Regions from separate parts of the Metabacillus dongyingensis genome, predicted to be linked through region 1. Evidence: riboswitches for the same ligand, from Rfam matches in the RefSeq annotation. Region 1 holds a riboswitch; the other holds the start of a gene.
The links. Region 1 has a riboswitch for cobalamin ahead of metE (5-methyltetrahydropteroyltriglutamate--homocysteine S-methyltransferase). Riboswitches for the same ligand answer to the same signal wherever they lie in the genome.
Positions count from the first base shown of each region.

Region 2: another riboswitch for cobalamin. It lies ahead of cobO (cob(I)yrinic acid a,c-diamide adenosyltransferase); the one in region 1 lies ahead of metE (5-methyltetrahydropteroyltriglutamate--homocysteine S-methyltransferase).

Region 1 is NZ_CP082944.1:2,719,236-2,726,762, forward strand. It holds gene K8L98_RS13495 (TetR/AcrR family transcriptional regulator) at 1-157, opposite strand, end outside; gene K8L98_RS13500 (peptide MFS transporter) at 498-1,991, shown strand; gene metE (5-methyltetrahydropteroyltriglutamate--homocysteine S-methyltransferase) at 2,055-4,334, opposite strand; cobalamin riboswitch at 4,485-4,688, opposite strand; gene K8L98_RS13510 (GNAT family N-acetyltransferase) at 4,759-5,562, opposite strand; gene K8L98_RS13515 (ATP-binding protein) at 5,684-6,952, shown strand; gene K8L98_RS13520 (GNAT family N-acetyltransferase) at 7,236-7,527, shown strand, end outside.
Region 2 is NZ_CP082944.1:2,513,030-2,520,556, forward strand. It holds gene K8L98_RS12510 (ABC transporter substrate-binding protein) at 1-417, opposite strand, end outside; gene cobT (nicotinate-nucleotide--dimethylbenzimidazole phosphoribosyltransferase) at 451-1,506, opposite strand; gene K8L98_RS12520 (cobyric acid synthase) at 1,509-3,041, opposite strand; gene cobO (cob(I)yrinic acid a,c-diamide adenosyltransferase) at 3,025-3,573, opposite strand; cobalamin riboswitch at 3,703-3,886, opposite strand; gene K8L98_RS12530 (Dph6-related ATP pyrophosphatase) at 3,965-4,642, opposite strand; gene K8L98_RS12535 (M20 family metallo-hydrolase) at 4,878-6,128, opposite strand; gene K8L98_RS12540 (hypothetical protein) at 6,360-6,644, shown strand; gene K8L98_RS12545 (molybdopterin-dependent oxidoreductase) at 6,710-7,527, opposite strand, start outside.

The sequences.
Region 1 (7,527 bases):
TGCTTTTAATATAATGATAGATGGCTCCCTTTGACAGGCCTGTTCTCTCCATGATTTCTGAAAGGGTGGTTTTGGCGCAGCCCACTTCCTTAATCAATGCAGATGCAGCTTCAAGCAATGCCTTCTCTGAGCGCACTCTTCTTTCAAATTGCTTCATAATTCGACGCCTCCTTTCTACATTTTAAAAACAGACCGGTGGTTTGTAAAGTAGAATTAAGTCTCCTTTTGCTGATTGAAGACTGATTAACGCAATTAATGTCAGCAGCTATCTCTGATCATACGAAATGCATAGACCCAAGGTAATTTTTTTCTTTAATTATAGAACTTAAAGAAATAGACAGAAAAAACAGAGCTGCACGCAAGCCCTGTTTTTTCATGTCATTTTTGTAAAATTATATTAAAAAAATAATTCATCTAGCATTTTTGCCGATTTTTTTTGACAATTCAATTTTAATAGTAGTATTATTATACATGGTAAAAAGGAGGATTCTTGTATCATGTCATCGATTGATAAAGACAAAATTGTACAAAGTGTACCGCAAAAAGGTTTTTTCGGTCATCCTAAAGGATTGTTCACGCTATTCTTCACAGAATTTTGGGAGCGCTTTTCTTATTATGGGATGAGAGCTATTCTTCTGTATTATATGTATTATTCCATGAAAGATGGCGGACTTGGACTTGATCAGACTACTGCTCTTTCCATTATGTCCATCTACGGATCTCTTGTTTATATGTCCGGAATCATCGGAGGCTGGATATCCGACAGGTTACTTGGAAATACACGTACCGTTTTTTATGGCGGAGTCCTTATTATGCTTGGTCATATTATTCTTGCTTTCCCTGGAAGCATTGCTGCATTTTTCGTGTCAATGTTCTTCATTGTAATCGGTACCGGGTTGCTTAAACCGAATATTTCGAATATTGTGGGTGATCTATACAGCAAAGATGATAATCGCCGCGATTCAGGATTCAGCATTTTCTACATGGGAATCAACTTAGGCGGTCTGCTGGCTCCAATTATTGTTGGTACTGTAGGTCAAAAATACAATTTCCACTTAGGTTTTGGATTTGCTGCAATTGGTATGGCCTTAGGATTAATCGTCTTCTTGCTGACTAAAAAGAAAAATCTTGGATTGGCTGGATCAGCAGTTCCAAACCCGCTTACTCCTTCTGAAAGAAATAAAGTTTTCGGAAGATTGGCTATTGGTATAGCTGTTATCGGAATTTTAGGAGCTATATCCATTTCAACCGGCTATCTGACGATAGAAAGATTTACTTTCTTAATCAGTATTTTAGGTATATTAATTCCAACGGTTTACTTCATTGTGATGTACCGCAGTCCTAAGTCAACAGATGTTGAACGCTCTCGCCTTATTGCTTATATTCCACTGTTCATCGCGGCAATGGTTTTCTGGGCGATACAGGAACAAGGAGCTACGATTCTTGGAGCATACGCTGATACTCGAACACAATTAAAATTTGGCGGTTTTGAAATTCCATCATCATTATTTCAATCGTTAAATCCATTATTCGTTGTCTTCTTGGCGCCGGTGTTTGCATGGCTTTGGATTAAACTTGGCAATCGTCAGCCATCTACATCGAAAAAATTTGCATTTGGTTTGTTTTTTGCAGGTTTATCATTTTTGATCATGATAATTCCTGCTTACGTGAACGGAACAGATTCACTTGCTAACCCGATTTGGCTAATACTCAGCTTCTTCCTGGTTGTACTCGGAGAGCTTTGCCTGTCACCTGTTGGTTTATCTACAACAACAAAGCTTGCTCCGGCTGCATTCTCAGCACAGACAATGAGTCTTTGGTTCCTGACAAGTGCATCTGCTCAAGCTATTAACGCTCAAATTGTTAAATTCTATAAACCCGAAACTGAAATTCTCTATTTTGGTATCATTGGCGGTATAGCTGTACTTTTAGGATTTTTGATGCTAATTCTTTCTCCTAAAATTCAAAGCTACATGAAAGGTGTCCGCTAAGATTACGAACAAGCCTGTTCCCTATTTAGGAACAGGCTTGTTTTTTGATTAAACTGGTGAAAATTATACAGTCGCAGCCTCGCTTGCTTTTTCTCTGCAGCTTTTTGCGGCTGACACCATCACTTTTAATGCTGCAATCGTTTCCGTGACTCCTCTTGTCTTCAGCCCGCAGTCAGGATTGACCCAAAAAAGTTCCGGATCTAAAACCTGCAGGGCTCTTTCAATATTCATAACGAGCTCTTTTTCTGCAGGGACCCTTGGGCTGTGAATATCGTATACGCCTAATCCAATCCCTTTCTCATATGAATATTTCTCAAATGAATGGATGAGTTCACCATGACTTCTTGAAGTTTCAATTGAAATGACATCTGCATCTAATGCATCAATCGCTTCGATAATATCTTCAAAATTCGAATAGCACATATGTGTATGAATTTGTGTATCCGGCTGGACGGAAGCTGTAGACCGCTTAAATGCCGTCACCGTATCTTTTATATACTTATCCCATTTCTCCGATTTAAGAGGCAGGCCTTCCCGGAGTGCCGGCTCATCTACTTGTATCATCGCAATACCAGCTTGTTCAAGTGCCTCAACTTCTTTTCGGATGCAGAGTGATAATTGATTAAGGACACTTGATTTCGGGAGATCATTTCGAACAAATGACCAGTTTAAAATCGTGACAGGACCTGTCAGCATCCCTTTTACAGGTTTTTCAGAAAGACTTTGAGCAAAAACGGTTTCTTTTACTGTCATTGGCTCTTCAAGTAAAACATCTCCATATATAACTGGCGGTCTGACGCAGCGCGAGCCATAGGATTGCACCCAGCCAAAAGTCGTAATTGCTATACCTGATAATTTTTCTCCAAAGAACTCCACCATGTCCGTCCTTTCAAATTCTCCATGCACCAGAACGTCCAGCTCAAGATTTTCCTGAATTTCAATCCATTTTCTTATTTCTTCTTCTATATAAATACTGTATTGCTCTTCAGTCAGTTCGCCTTTTTTCCATTTAAGGCGCTGTGCCCGAACCTCTTTTGTTTGCGGAAAGCTGCCGATTGTTGTTGTTGGCAGCAATGGAAGGCTGAACCGTTTGTTTTGCTGTTTTCTCCGCAGACCAGCTTCCGCTCTCTCTGTTGAAAAGGAATCCAGCTGATTCATCGCATCCTGAACAGCACTTTGGTTTCTCAGCTTTGATGATGATAACTGATCAGTAGCTGAATCATATTCTTTAAGCACCTCTGCTTCAGTTTCAAAGTTAATAAAATTCGTTAATACACTCAGTTCGTAAAGCTTCTCATCCGCAAAAGATAAGGCATCTTTTACAAGAGGATCTAACTGCTGTTCATTTTCTGCAGTCACCGGCACATGAATTAGACTGCATGAAGGCTGAAGAATCAGCCGGTCCCGGTCAACAGCTTCCAAAATAGTGTGGACAAGCTTCACGGTCTTTTGCAGACTTGCCTTCCACACATTACGTCCATCAATGACCCCTGCAGCCAGAACTTTGTCCTTTGGAAATCCTGCCGTTTTCAACTTTCTAAGCGATACACCGCTGTCATGAACAAAATCGAGTCCAATGCCATCAACGGGGAGGCTGACCAGATCCTCGTATTGCTCAACACTTTCAAAATAAGTTTGAATCAGCAGCTTTGTATTTTCCGTCTCTCTTCTGATTGTTCCGTAAATTTCTTTAGCTTTTGAAAATAATGCACCATTTGCATTCGATGTCACAAACACCGGTTCATCAATCTGTATCCACTCAGCGCCGGCATCTGCAAGCTCCTGAAGCACCTGAACGTATAAAGGAATTAATTTCTGAATTACTTGGTCTTTATTTTCGCCTTTTGATAAAGCAACTAAGGTAAGCGGACCGACAATAACAGGCTTACCGTTTATGCCGAGCTCTTCTTTTGCTTCAAGATAAAGATGCAAAAGACGGTTTTCGGTCAGTCTTGGCTCTGCCTGACCCAGTTCCGGTACAATATAATGATAATTCGTGTTAAACCATTTTGTCATTTCAGCCGCCACTTGCTCACTGCTGCCTCTTGCAATATTAAAGTAGGTCTGGAGGGAATTTGCATCTTGAGTCCGGAACCTCTCCGGAAGAAGACCAAACATAATAGCTGTATCCAGTATATGATCATAATAGGTGAAGTCACCAATCGGGATTAGATCAATACCTTTGTCCAACTGCTTCTGCAAATGTGAAAGCCTGATCTCTTTCATCTTCTGTTCAAATTGCTGTTCAGTTAAATCGCCTTTCCAGAATGATTCTAACGTCTTTTTCCACTCTCTTTTTTCTCCGATTCTCGGATAACCTAAGTTTGAATTCTTAATGCTCATTGCCTCTCCCCCGTTTCTTATCGTTTCTCAACTTTCGGTGCATGAAAAAAACTCTCTTGAAAGAAGAGAGTTTGATGGACTAAGCTAACTTGAGTTGAGACACAAGACCGGTTTCAACATATCGCATCACCCTCCCTATTCCGCGTAGGCATGAAGTGCATACGATAGGCAGGTCTCCTGACTCAGGTTCATTGTATTCTATTCCCTTCCCATTTTTCAGTAGAAAAACAGTGGACTTTTATAGAATTCTCCCCATTACAGTGGCGCGACCGCGTCGGATTTTCACCGAGCTTCCCTTTTAAGCTAATACAGAAATGTACTCTTGTAATTAGCACCTATCGCTTGTAAAAATATTAAATTTTTAAAATTCATTAACAATTGTTTCTAAGCATAGCTGAAGTTTCGTTTTCATGCAAGCATAATATTAAGAGTGTGCTGAGATTCCAAGGACTTTCCATTTTGCAGCCTCATAAAATCCAAGCTGTTTATATAGCTTTCCTGCATCTGGATTATTATAAAACAAATAAATGGCCTTTTCTTCATTTGCAAGCTTCTGGCATATGGCACGAATCACTTCAGAAGCATATCCTTTCCGACGATGAACCGGCGGTGTAGCTACACCAACTATAATGGCAGTGCGGGAGCTTTCAATAAACACTCCTGCGGTTGAAACCATTGTTCCTTCTACTGCCTTGTAGAATACATTCAGCTTTCCTGATTCTATGTTTTGAAAGTGATCATTTGCAAAAAAGTCTTCATTTGGTCCAATCATTTTATACTCATCGACATTCATGAACAAATCGTATAGTTTTCGGCATTCTTCAAGACTAGTAATCATTTTAACACCCTTGCTTGCCTGAAAATCTTTGCTTCCTTCATATCTGAGCATAAACGAATCACTTTCGAGATCCATTTGAAAGTGACATTTAAACTCTTCGACCAATTCTTTTTTTCCGACAATTTTCCTGATGCCGGTTTCCCGTATGATCAATGCAAATTCTCCTAATGGGAAATTAATATCGGGGCTGTAGTAATAAATTTTTTCAGGATAAATCATTAAAATGGCGTTCAAATGCGTATTAAGATAACCTCCGTAAACCATCATATGTTCTTCGGTCAAGTCCTCAATGATTAGGGCATTCAATTCCAAATCGGTCCGCAAAAATTCTGCTGCCAGATCGTATTCTTTTTTAACCATTAACTTAATTTGCATTTGTTGTTTGCTCATTACTTTTCTCCTGACAAAAAAATTTAAAGTCTTTTAGAATATTCTAACATTCACTAGTAAATTTGATATATATTTTAATAGTGAAGTTTTTTAATACTTTTGCGGATAAGGTGAGAACTGCATGGGAATGAAGGATGTTTTACTGAATTTTTTACTCGTTTTTTCCCCGCTGTTGATTATACAGCTGTTATATATGAGAAAAGAAACGAATAAAAAAAGAAATAAGTGGCTTTTTGCTATTTTGCCGGCACTTGCGATTATTTTAAGCATGCTGTACCCGTTTATGATTGAAGATGATTTTTTCTTTGACTTCAGGCGAATACCCTATGTAATGGGACTGTTGTACGGAGGATATCCTCTCGGATTCTTTTTATTTGCCGTTACCGCTGTGACCCGGCTGCTTATTGGGGGAAACGGCATCTATCCGACTATTGTGATGGCTGGCATTCTTGTTCTTTTCGTGCCAATGCTTTCATCCTATTATTTAAAAAGCAGACTCAGAAAGAAATTAATTCTTGTTGCAGCCATCGTGCTGACGTCTTTGATTTTTTCAATCCTTCACATTGAAATGATTTATGGAGCTTTTTTTCAACTGGAATCTTATATTGAACTTATTATCCTCCATATATTTGCAGCTGTCATAGGAACGATTCTTTTTGAAACAATTGTCCAAAACTTTTATTTGCTGAAACGTGTGATTAAAGCAGAAAAACTTGAAGTGGTCAGTCACTTAGCGGCAAGCATATCACATGAAGTCCGCAATCCGCTGACGACGACAAAAGGCTTTCTGCAGCTGCTTCGAGAAGAAGATATCAGCCAGGAAAAAAAGGAAGAATACATAGAAATTTCGTTAAACGAGTTGGATCGAGCGACTAACATTATCAAAGATTATCTGACATTTGCAAGACCTGAAGCTGAAAATAATCATCCAATTGAGATCCATACTGAACTTAGGAACTGCATCAACGTCATGTCACCTCTTGCACAAATGGAAAATGTGCAGTTTAATGAAAACTTCAGTTCTGATGACATCTTAGTTCTTGGAGATCCTTTAAAGCTTAAGCAATCACTGATAAATATTCTTAAAAATGGTATAGAATCTTATTCTGCTGGCGGTTTAATAGAAATTTCAACTATAAAGGAAGACGCTCATATCAAAATCGTGATATCTGACTATGGTAAAGGAATGACGGATGATCAGGTTCTGAGGCTTGGGGAACCCTATTTCTCTACTAAATCGAATGGAACCGGCCTTGGTATGATGGTATCTTTCAGCATTATTAAAGCAATGAACGGCCATATTTATGTGAAAAGCCAGCCTGGTGCCGGTACATCATTTACAATTTTTCTGCCTATCTATTTGAAACTGAGCGTTAGCCAGCAGTACTGACTCCCTGCAAACAGGCCCGGGGTAAAATGTACAGAAAATCTGAATTCCTGGTGCTGAGAGTTATTGATTCGGCCGGCAGCAATTCTATTTTTGCAGAGAATGTGTTGAATGAGTTTTTTAGAGTAAGTGCTGCGGTTTCTTTCTGCATATTCGGATTAAAAGCTCATTATCTCGTTTCATACCATTCTCCTAAGACGATTAGTACAACCTGATCATTTAAAGATAGAAAAATAATACAGCTGAATCAAATTTTCAGGTCATAAAAAAGAGAGAGGGATATTCGTTGGCCAACTATTATACAAAATCAGTCCGCCTGATCATCCGCCCTTATCAGGCATCTGATTATCGAACATGGCTTTCAGCATATATAAACAGGTGGCCTAAACAGCACAAATACGACGAAGGCAGACTTGATATGAGTGTTTGCACGGAAGAGTGGTTTGCTGCGTTCACCGGCAAACATCAACAGCTCATCAATGAAGACAAAGCATATGTTTTCGGTGTATTCAGGTTAGCAGATGGAATGCATGTCGGATATGTCGATTTCTCAACATTGCTCCGTGATGATTTTCAAT
Region 2 (7,527 bases), 210 kb from region 1:
ATTTTGGGCATGGTACTCCTGAAGAAAAGCTACATCCGGCTGCAGAGCAATGATTTTCTCTGCATTAAGATCCTGTGCTCCTACTTTTTCCTTTTTTGAAACGGCTTCGGGATAGTTGTCATAATCAGAGACACCGACGATTTCCTTGTCCAATCCAAGTGCAAAAAGCATTTCAGTCGTGCTCGGTAGCAGCGAAACAATTTTCTCAGGTTTTTCCTCTAGCGTTATTTCTTTTCCAGCATCATCTGTGACTGTTACTGGGTAAGCTTCTTCCTTTTTTTCAGCCTGCTGTGTTTGTTCCTTGCTCTTGCTCGCTTGCTGTGTCTGTTCTCCCTGTGTACATCCCGAGAGAATTCCTGCCAGCAAAAGCAGCATTAGGGCAATACGATGAAAATAGGTGCCGAAAGATGTTTTCATTTGTTTTCTCCGCCTTTTATGTAATTGTCTTTTTTATTTTATTGTACGTTCCTTTGATACACCTGCCGTATCAAAGGTTGCCATCCCTTTTACCATTTCAGCGGCTGCTTCAATCAGCGGGTAGACAAGCACAGCTCCGGTACCTTCGCCAAGCCTCATCCCCAGTGACACCAGCGGCTTTTTCCCGAGCAAATTCAATACATGAAGATGTCCCGGTTCAACCGATAAATGCCCGGCAATCATATAATTACGCACATGCCGATTTAATTTTGAAGCAACGAGCGCAGCCGTTGTGCATATAAATCCATCTAAAATAACCGGAATTTTTTTAGATGCTGCGTAAAGCATGGCGCCTGTCATCGCTCCGATTTCAAAACCGCCTACCTTAGAAAGAACATCGATCGGGTCATTGGCGTCAGGCTTCAGCTTATTTAGAGCTTTTTTAATAACCTCGGCTTTATAAGCAACCTGCTTCGACTCAATTCCTGTTCCTCTTCCCGTGATATCCTCAGGCTTTAACACGCTCAGGGCGGCTGCAATGGCACTGCTTGATGTTGTATTGCCAATGCCCATTTCTCCTAGGATCAGGAGCCTTGCGCCATTTTTTATCATAGCTTCAGCCCTTTCCATTCCCAATTCCAGTGAACGGATTGCTTCCTTTCTTGTCATGGCAGGTTCAACCGCGAAATTTTTTGTTCCATAGCCGATCTTTTCAGAACGGACTCCCGGAATATCTGTTTTCACTCCTGCATCTACGATTTCCAGTAACCCATTTATCCGTTTTGTAAAAACGTTTATGGCTGCCCCTCCGCTCAGAAAATTGTTTACCATCTGAGCAGTCACCTCTTGAGGATAGGCAGAGACCCCTTCCTCTGCTACTCCGTGGTCTGCAGCAAAGACGATTACACCCGGGGGAAATACTTCAGGTTTTACATCAGTTGTGATTTCTGAAAGCTGCACAGCAATTTTTTCTATTTCACCAAGGCTGTTCATTGGCTTTGTTAAGGAATGTATGTAGGCTAATGCTTCAATCCCTTTTTGTTTACTGACAGGCTCTATCGCATCTATCTGCTGATAAATATCAATCATTTCTATTTCACCTCCTTATAAAAAAACGTTTTCATTGCTGAATATATCTTTTTCATTTGAATAGAGCCTTTAACGTGGGCAGCAAGTCTGTCGTATTCGCTTTCTTTAAAAGCACGAAAGCGGAGCGAGCGCTCAATCGGCTTCAGGCCTTTTTTCTGACGGAGCTTATTCAAATAAAGCCATCTGAATTCATCGTTATGAAAAACATCATGCAAGTACGTGCCGAACACCTGGCCATCTCGAGCGGTACAGCCTTCCTCTGTTCCGGAGAGGACTGAAAAAGGTTCTGCTTTCCTTGTTGATGCTGTTTGTCCCATATGGATCTCATACCCTGATAAAGAAATTCTGCCAAAATCTTTTAGTGAGCAATAGCCCTCAGAGCGGATGGTTTTCTTTTCGGATAAGATGGTTGTATTTACAGGGAAAATACCAAGTCCACCAAGTTCCTGATGATCTGATTCAACGCCGTTTGGATCCATCAGCTTTTCGCCGAGCATTTGATAGCCTCCGCAAATGCCTGCTAGTTGAGTTCCTTTTTCATAAGCAGATCTTATTTTGTCAAAGAGTCCTGTTTGCTTAAGAAACAGCAGGTCTTCAGCTGTGTTTTTGGTTCCAGGCAAAATAATGAGATCAGGATTTCCAAAATGCACAGCTTTTTTAACAAAACGGATATTCACATCAGGCTCCAGTCTTAACGGATCGATATCTGTAAAGTTGGATAATCTCGGATATGAAAGAACAGCTACGTCAAGTTCTGCATCGTGATTGGTACCATTTGAATACTGGCTTAAAACAAGGGAATCTTCCCCATCTATTTCAAGGTCAGGCAAAAATGGAACAACTCCAAGTACCGGCAGCCCCGTATATTCTTCAAACCAGTCCAATCCCGGCTGAAGCAGTGAAAGGTCCCCTCTGAATTTATTGATGATGACACCTATAATCCGCTTCCGGTCACACTCGCTAATGAGCTGAAGGGTCCCGACCAGACTGGCGAAAACGCCTCCTTTGTCAATATCTCCGATTAAAATCACTGGAGCTTCTGCAATTGCTGCTACTCTCATATTGACAAGCTCTCGGTCATTTAAATTAACCTCTGCAGGAGAACCTGCTCCTTCTATCACAATGACCTCGTATTTGTCCGACAGTTTCATCAGCGATTCTCTAATCGCCTCAAGACCTAATTGGAAAAAGTCCTCTCTGTACTCGGATGCCTTCATATTTGCATAGGGCTTCCCGTGAAAAACGACCTGAGACTCCATATCTTTTGAAGGTTTAATTAGGATCGGATTCATATCAGTTGTGGCTTCAATTCCGGCAGCTTCGGCCTGAATTCCCTGAGCTCTGCCTATTTCCTTGCCATCACTGGTAATGTAAGAATTCAGAGCCATATTTTGTGATTTAAAAGGCGCTGTTCTATAGCCGTCCTCTCGAAATATCCGGCATAGTGCCGTAACGAACATGCTTTTTCCAGCGTCTGAGTGTGTACCCTGAATCATCAGTTTTAATGATTTTGGCTCATTAGTATTCAATTCCATAGATGGCATCTACACCTTCTTCGTAGTAATGCTTTTCCACATTGATAACAGACACAAGGTCAGCGATTTCCTTTATTTCATCCTTTGCATCTCTTCCTGTCAAAACAATATGAACATGATTTGGGCGGTTTTGAATCGTATGTATGACATCCTCAATAGGCAGCACGTCATCGATCGGAAACGTATGAATAGCAAGCGCATTATTGATTTCATCAAGAATGACGACATCATACTCTCCGCTCAAAATCTTTTCCTTGGCGATTTGCCAGGCTGATTTTAAAGCTTTCCGGTGCACATCTGGTGTTTTAGTCCAAGTGAATCCTGCTCCAAGCTGATGGATTTCAGCACCGTTGAGTTTTTCAAGCACGTTTTTTTCACCGTAGGTTCTCTCAGGTGATTTTATAAACTGCAGGATGGATACTTTCATACCTCTTCCAATCGCACGGACAGCAAGACCGATGGATGCTGTTGTTTTTCCTTTGCCATTACCCGTATAAACAAGCAATCTTCCTTTTTGATCTTTCCCTGTCATTCACTCATCTCCTCTTTTCGTCTATAAACATAAAAAAGACCTTGAACTGAATGGAAGTCAGTCAAGGCCTTTAATAAGCAAAGTCATACACACTAAGGGTACCTGACTTATTCTTCCCACCGAAAAACAAGCAATCAATCATTAAAAGCAGGTCTCCTGGCTTTGCGCTTCATTTTCTATTGAACCTTCCCAACTTGAAAAGTCAGTGGCGTTTCAACTGAATCTGCGCTTACAGTAGCGGGGGCTGCACCGGATTCTGACCGGTTTCCCTATTATCCTGATCTCATCAGGCACTTTTAAAGAAATCATATTTTTTGTTCATTGTAATCTATAAATCTGGAAATGTCATCAACTTCTTTTTTGTAGCTGAAAATGAACTCATTAAGTCAGGCTATTTCTCGATTAGGCTTAAATCCTCCAGCTCCAGGCGAGTTGTTGTTTCCATTTGAATTCTCTCGCCAAATTGCAGTTTGATCAGTCTTTTAAATAGCGGCCCATCATACACAAAGGTATGATACTCTCCTGCCTCACCCATTGGACATATCGGTGTGGACTTCATTCTTTCTATTAGCTGCTGATCAATTTCCTGGCCGAGCCATGTGTCATCAAGCACATTATCCTGAGTTCTGATGATGACTGCTTTGTATCCGCTATCTGCAAAATCTTGAAGGGCTTGCGCAGCTTCATCCTTCTTCATCCATAACGGATACAGTGCTTCTAAGCCAGCTGAGTCTGCCGTATTTTCTCCCCAGCTGCGGTGTTCATCAAGATATAAATCTCCGAAAGCTGCGCTAGTAAGTTGATATTTATTCTTCAAATCTTTAAGTGAGTCTATAAAACTTTGAGTATATCCCTTAAATGTGCATCTAATAAAATGCACAGGAATACCTAAGGCTTCGCTTTGTTTTAGTATTGCTTCCATTTTCTCGCCATGTCCGAACGTTCTCTCTAGCTCAATAGGTACAGTGGTTATAAGACATGCAATTTCATGACCTTGGCCAATGAGCATATGCAGTGCCATACAGCCATCTTTGCCGCCGCTCCATGATAGAGCAATTTTTTTCTTCATTTCGATACACCGCTTTCAATCTTTTTTATGTATTCTTTGTCTGACTTTTTCCATTTTGATTATGATTCATAAGGAATCTTAAGTCAAAAGAAATTGCTGCCTTATTTGACATGGATGTATTAAAATACATCAAGTTGCTTCTAAAGGCCGGTATTTTTCTATCAAAAAACACCAAAATGAATAATTATCCACTTTGGCGCTCTTTATATAGCTTTACCATTACTATTTTCATTATTTAATCTAAAGCCATTTTCATAGCCGTTCTGTATAATAGCTCCGTTCCAATTGAGATATCCTCCATCGTTGAATACTCTTTAGGATTATGGCTGATACCGTCTTTACAGCGGACAAAGATCATCCCATACTCACATTCGTACGACATCGCTAATGAATCATGAAAAGGTCCGCTCATCAATTCAATCGGATTCAGTCCGATATGTGAACTCTCATTTTTCATTATCTTCATGATTCTTTCAGAGCAATACCGCGGTTCACTATTTGTATCTTCTGAAATGGTATAAGTTAATCCATGCAGTTCAGAAATTGTGTGGATTTTTTTTCTCAGCAGATTTTCAATAAAATCGCGTCTTTCAATCTCAATATCTCTTAAATCAATTGTAAAGCTGACTTTTTCCGGAATGATATTTCGCGAGTCTGGGAAGATTTTCATGCTTCCGACTGTACCGACTGTAGGCGCAGTGACATCCTCGCTTGTTAATTCATTAAGGGCAACAACAATTTTTGCAGCTCCTACAAGCGCATCCTGCCTCATATGCATGGGAACAGATCCTGCGTGTCCTGCAAAGCCCTCAAGTTCTACCGTCAGCCATAATGGTCCTGATATTCCTGTAACGATTCCAACAGGTGTATCTTTTGCTTCAAGAATCGGCCCTTGTTCAATGTGGAGCTCTATAAATGCGGAAATGCCTCCAGAAGGATATTCTGAGTCCTTAAATTTTTCGGGATCACATCCAAATTCAATCAATGCCTCTTTTCGAGTGATTCCACTTTTATCTGTCCGGTCTAACTCCCCTTCTTCCAGTTTGCCGAGGATACCCCTTACTCCAAACAACCCTTTATTAAAACGGCAGCCCTCTTCATCACAAAATGCGACGATTTCAATTGGCATATTGGGAGTAATATTCAGCTCTTTCAATGTTTGAGCGGCCTCCAGTGCACCTAAAACACCGATTACACCGTCAAATCTGCCTGCATACGGCTGTGAATCAATATGTGAACCAATCATTAATACGGGAGCTTCAGGATTCCTTCCTTCAAGCCGTCCGATTAAATTTCCAAAGTGATCAATTCTTGCTGTTAATCCTGCTTCTTCCATCCAGCCTTTTACTGTTTCGACTGCTTCTTTGTCTTCTGGAGACAGGGCAAGCCTGCAAACTCCGGTCTCACTGATTTTTCCTATCTGTGCAAGGGCATTTATTCTTTCTTCAAGCCGTGCTTTGTTTATTGTCAGAGTTTTATCAGCCAAAAATATTCCTCCTTAATAATTAGTAGAATATTCTGTATTAATAGTATAGGAAAAATCCTCTTATTACATGTTTCGTTATGTAAAAAGAATAATGATGAAATGTTACATTTTGTCCAGCAGAGTCTTTCGCTTGTTCTCTTTCATTAATTCATCAGCTTCGTTGTGCTTTTCTTTCCATACCTATAAAATAGTATATATAATCTAAATGACCACTGGAGGTTCCTTTCAGCTATGAAAGCAAGATATGAACTGAACAATATGAATTTGACACTCAGCAATGTCACATTACGTGATTCTGTAGATAGCTATGTTCTTTTGAAAGCTGCAGATGAAAATAACAATGAAGTAACGATTAAGCTCTCACACCATCAGGCAGAATTTCTTGAAGCAGAATTTAAAGACTTAAATCGCAGAAGAAAAAACAGCTGCTCGGGTTCCTCCCTGCATGAAAAGGATAAAACGGAAGATGAAGCTTATGATCTTTTTAATAACGAGTTCTTTAATGAGGAAAAGTAATCCTTTTTAAAATTAGTTAGATTCACACACAAAGCAAAAAAAGGTAAGTCATATTTGACATACCTTTAGTCTTTTTTTTCAATCATTACAGGTACCCCATTAAGGACAGCGTTTCCGGAAAGCTTATCTATTACTTGTTCATCCGTTAAAAGATTAACATTTACACCAGCATGTTTGCTTGCTGTCTGCAGACGAGTTCCAGTTAGGCTATGGCCCCATCCATGAGGCAGGCTCACCGTTCCAGGCATAATGTCTTCAGTAACGTGTACGATCACTTCTACTTTTCCTGTACGGGATTTCACTATAGCTTTATCCCCTTTTAGCAGCTTCAATTGTCCCGCATCTACAGAATGAACCCAAAGCGTGCAGCGGTTTTCTCCTTTTACGAGTACAGGAAGATTATGCATCCAAGAATTATTGCTGCGCAAATCTCTTCTCCCTACTAATAGCAATGTATCAGGTTTTGACTCTTTCATCATTTTACGCAGTCGCTTTACATCCTCTATTAATAAAGGTGCAGCCAATTCGATTTTTCCTGAAAGAGTTTGAAGGATTTCTTGAATCCTCGGCTGCAGTGCACCTAAATCGATGCCGTGGGGATGAGCCTGAAGCTTGGATAAGCTTAACCCATCGGGATTTTTTCCGAAATGTTCTCCATAAGGGCCTACACGCAGATAAAAATCCAGTAATCGTTCAGGGCCCCTTCTATCTATTAGCATCCCCATGATTTTGCTGCAGCCCTCCTCAAAAATTGGAGAGTTTGGATTCCTTATTTCATGTTTAATCAGCTGCTGCAGGGACATATCATCAAGAGCTTTAACAGGATCTCCGTCTATCGTTTGTTCACTTACAGCAGCCGCTAAGTGCAGAAGAATCTCCCATT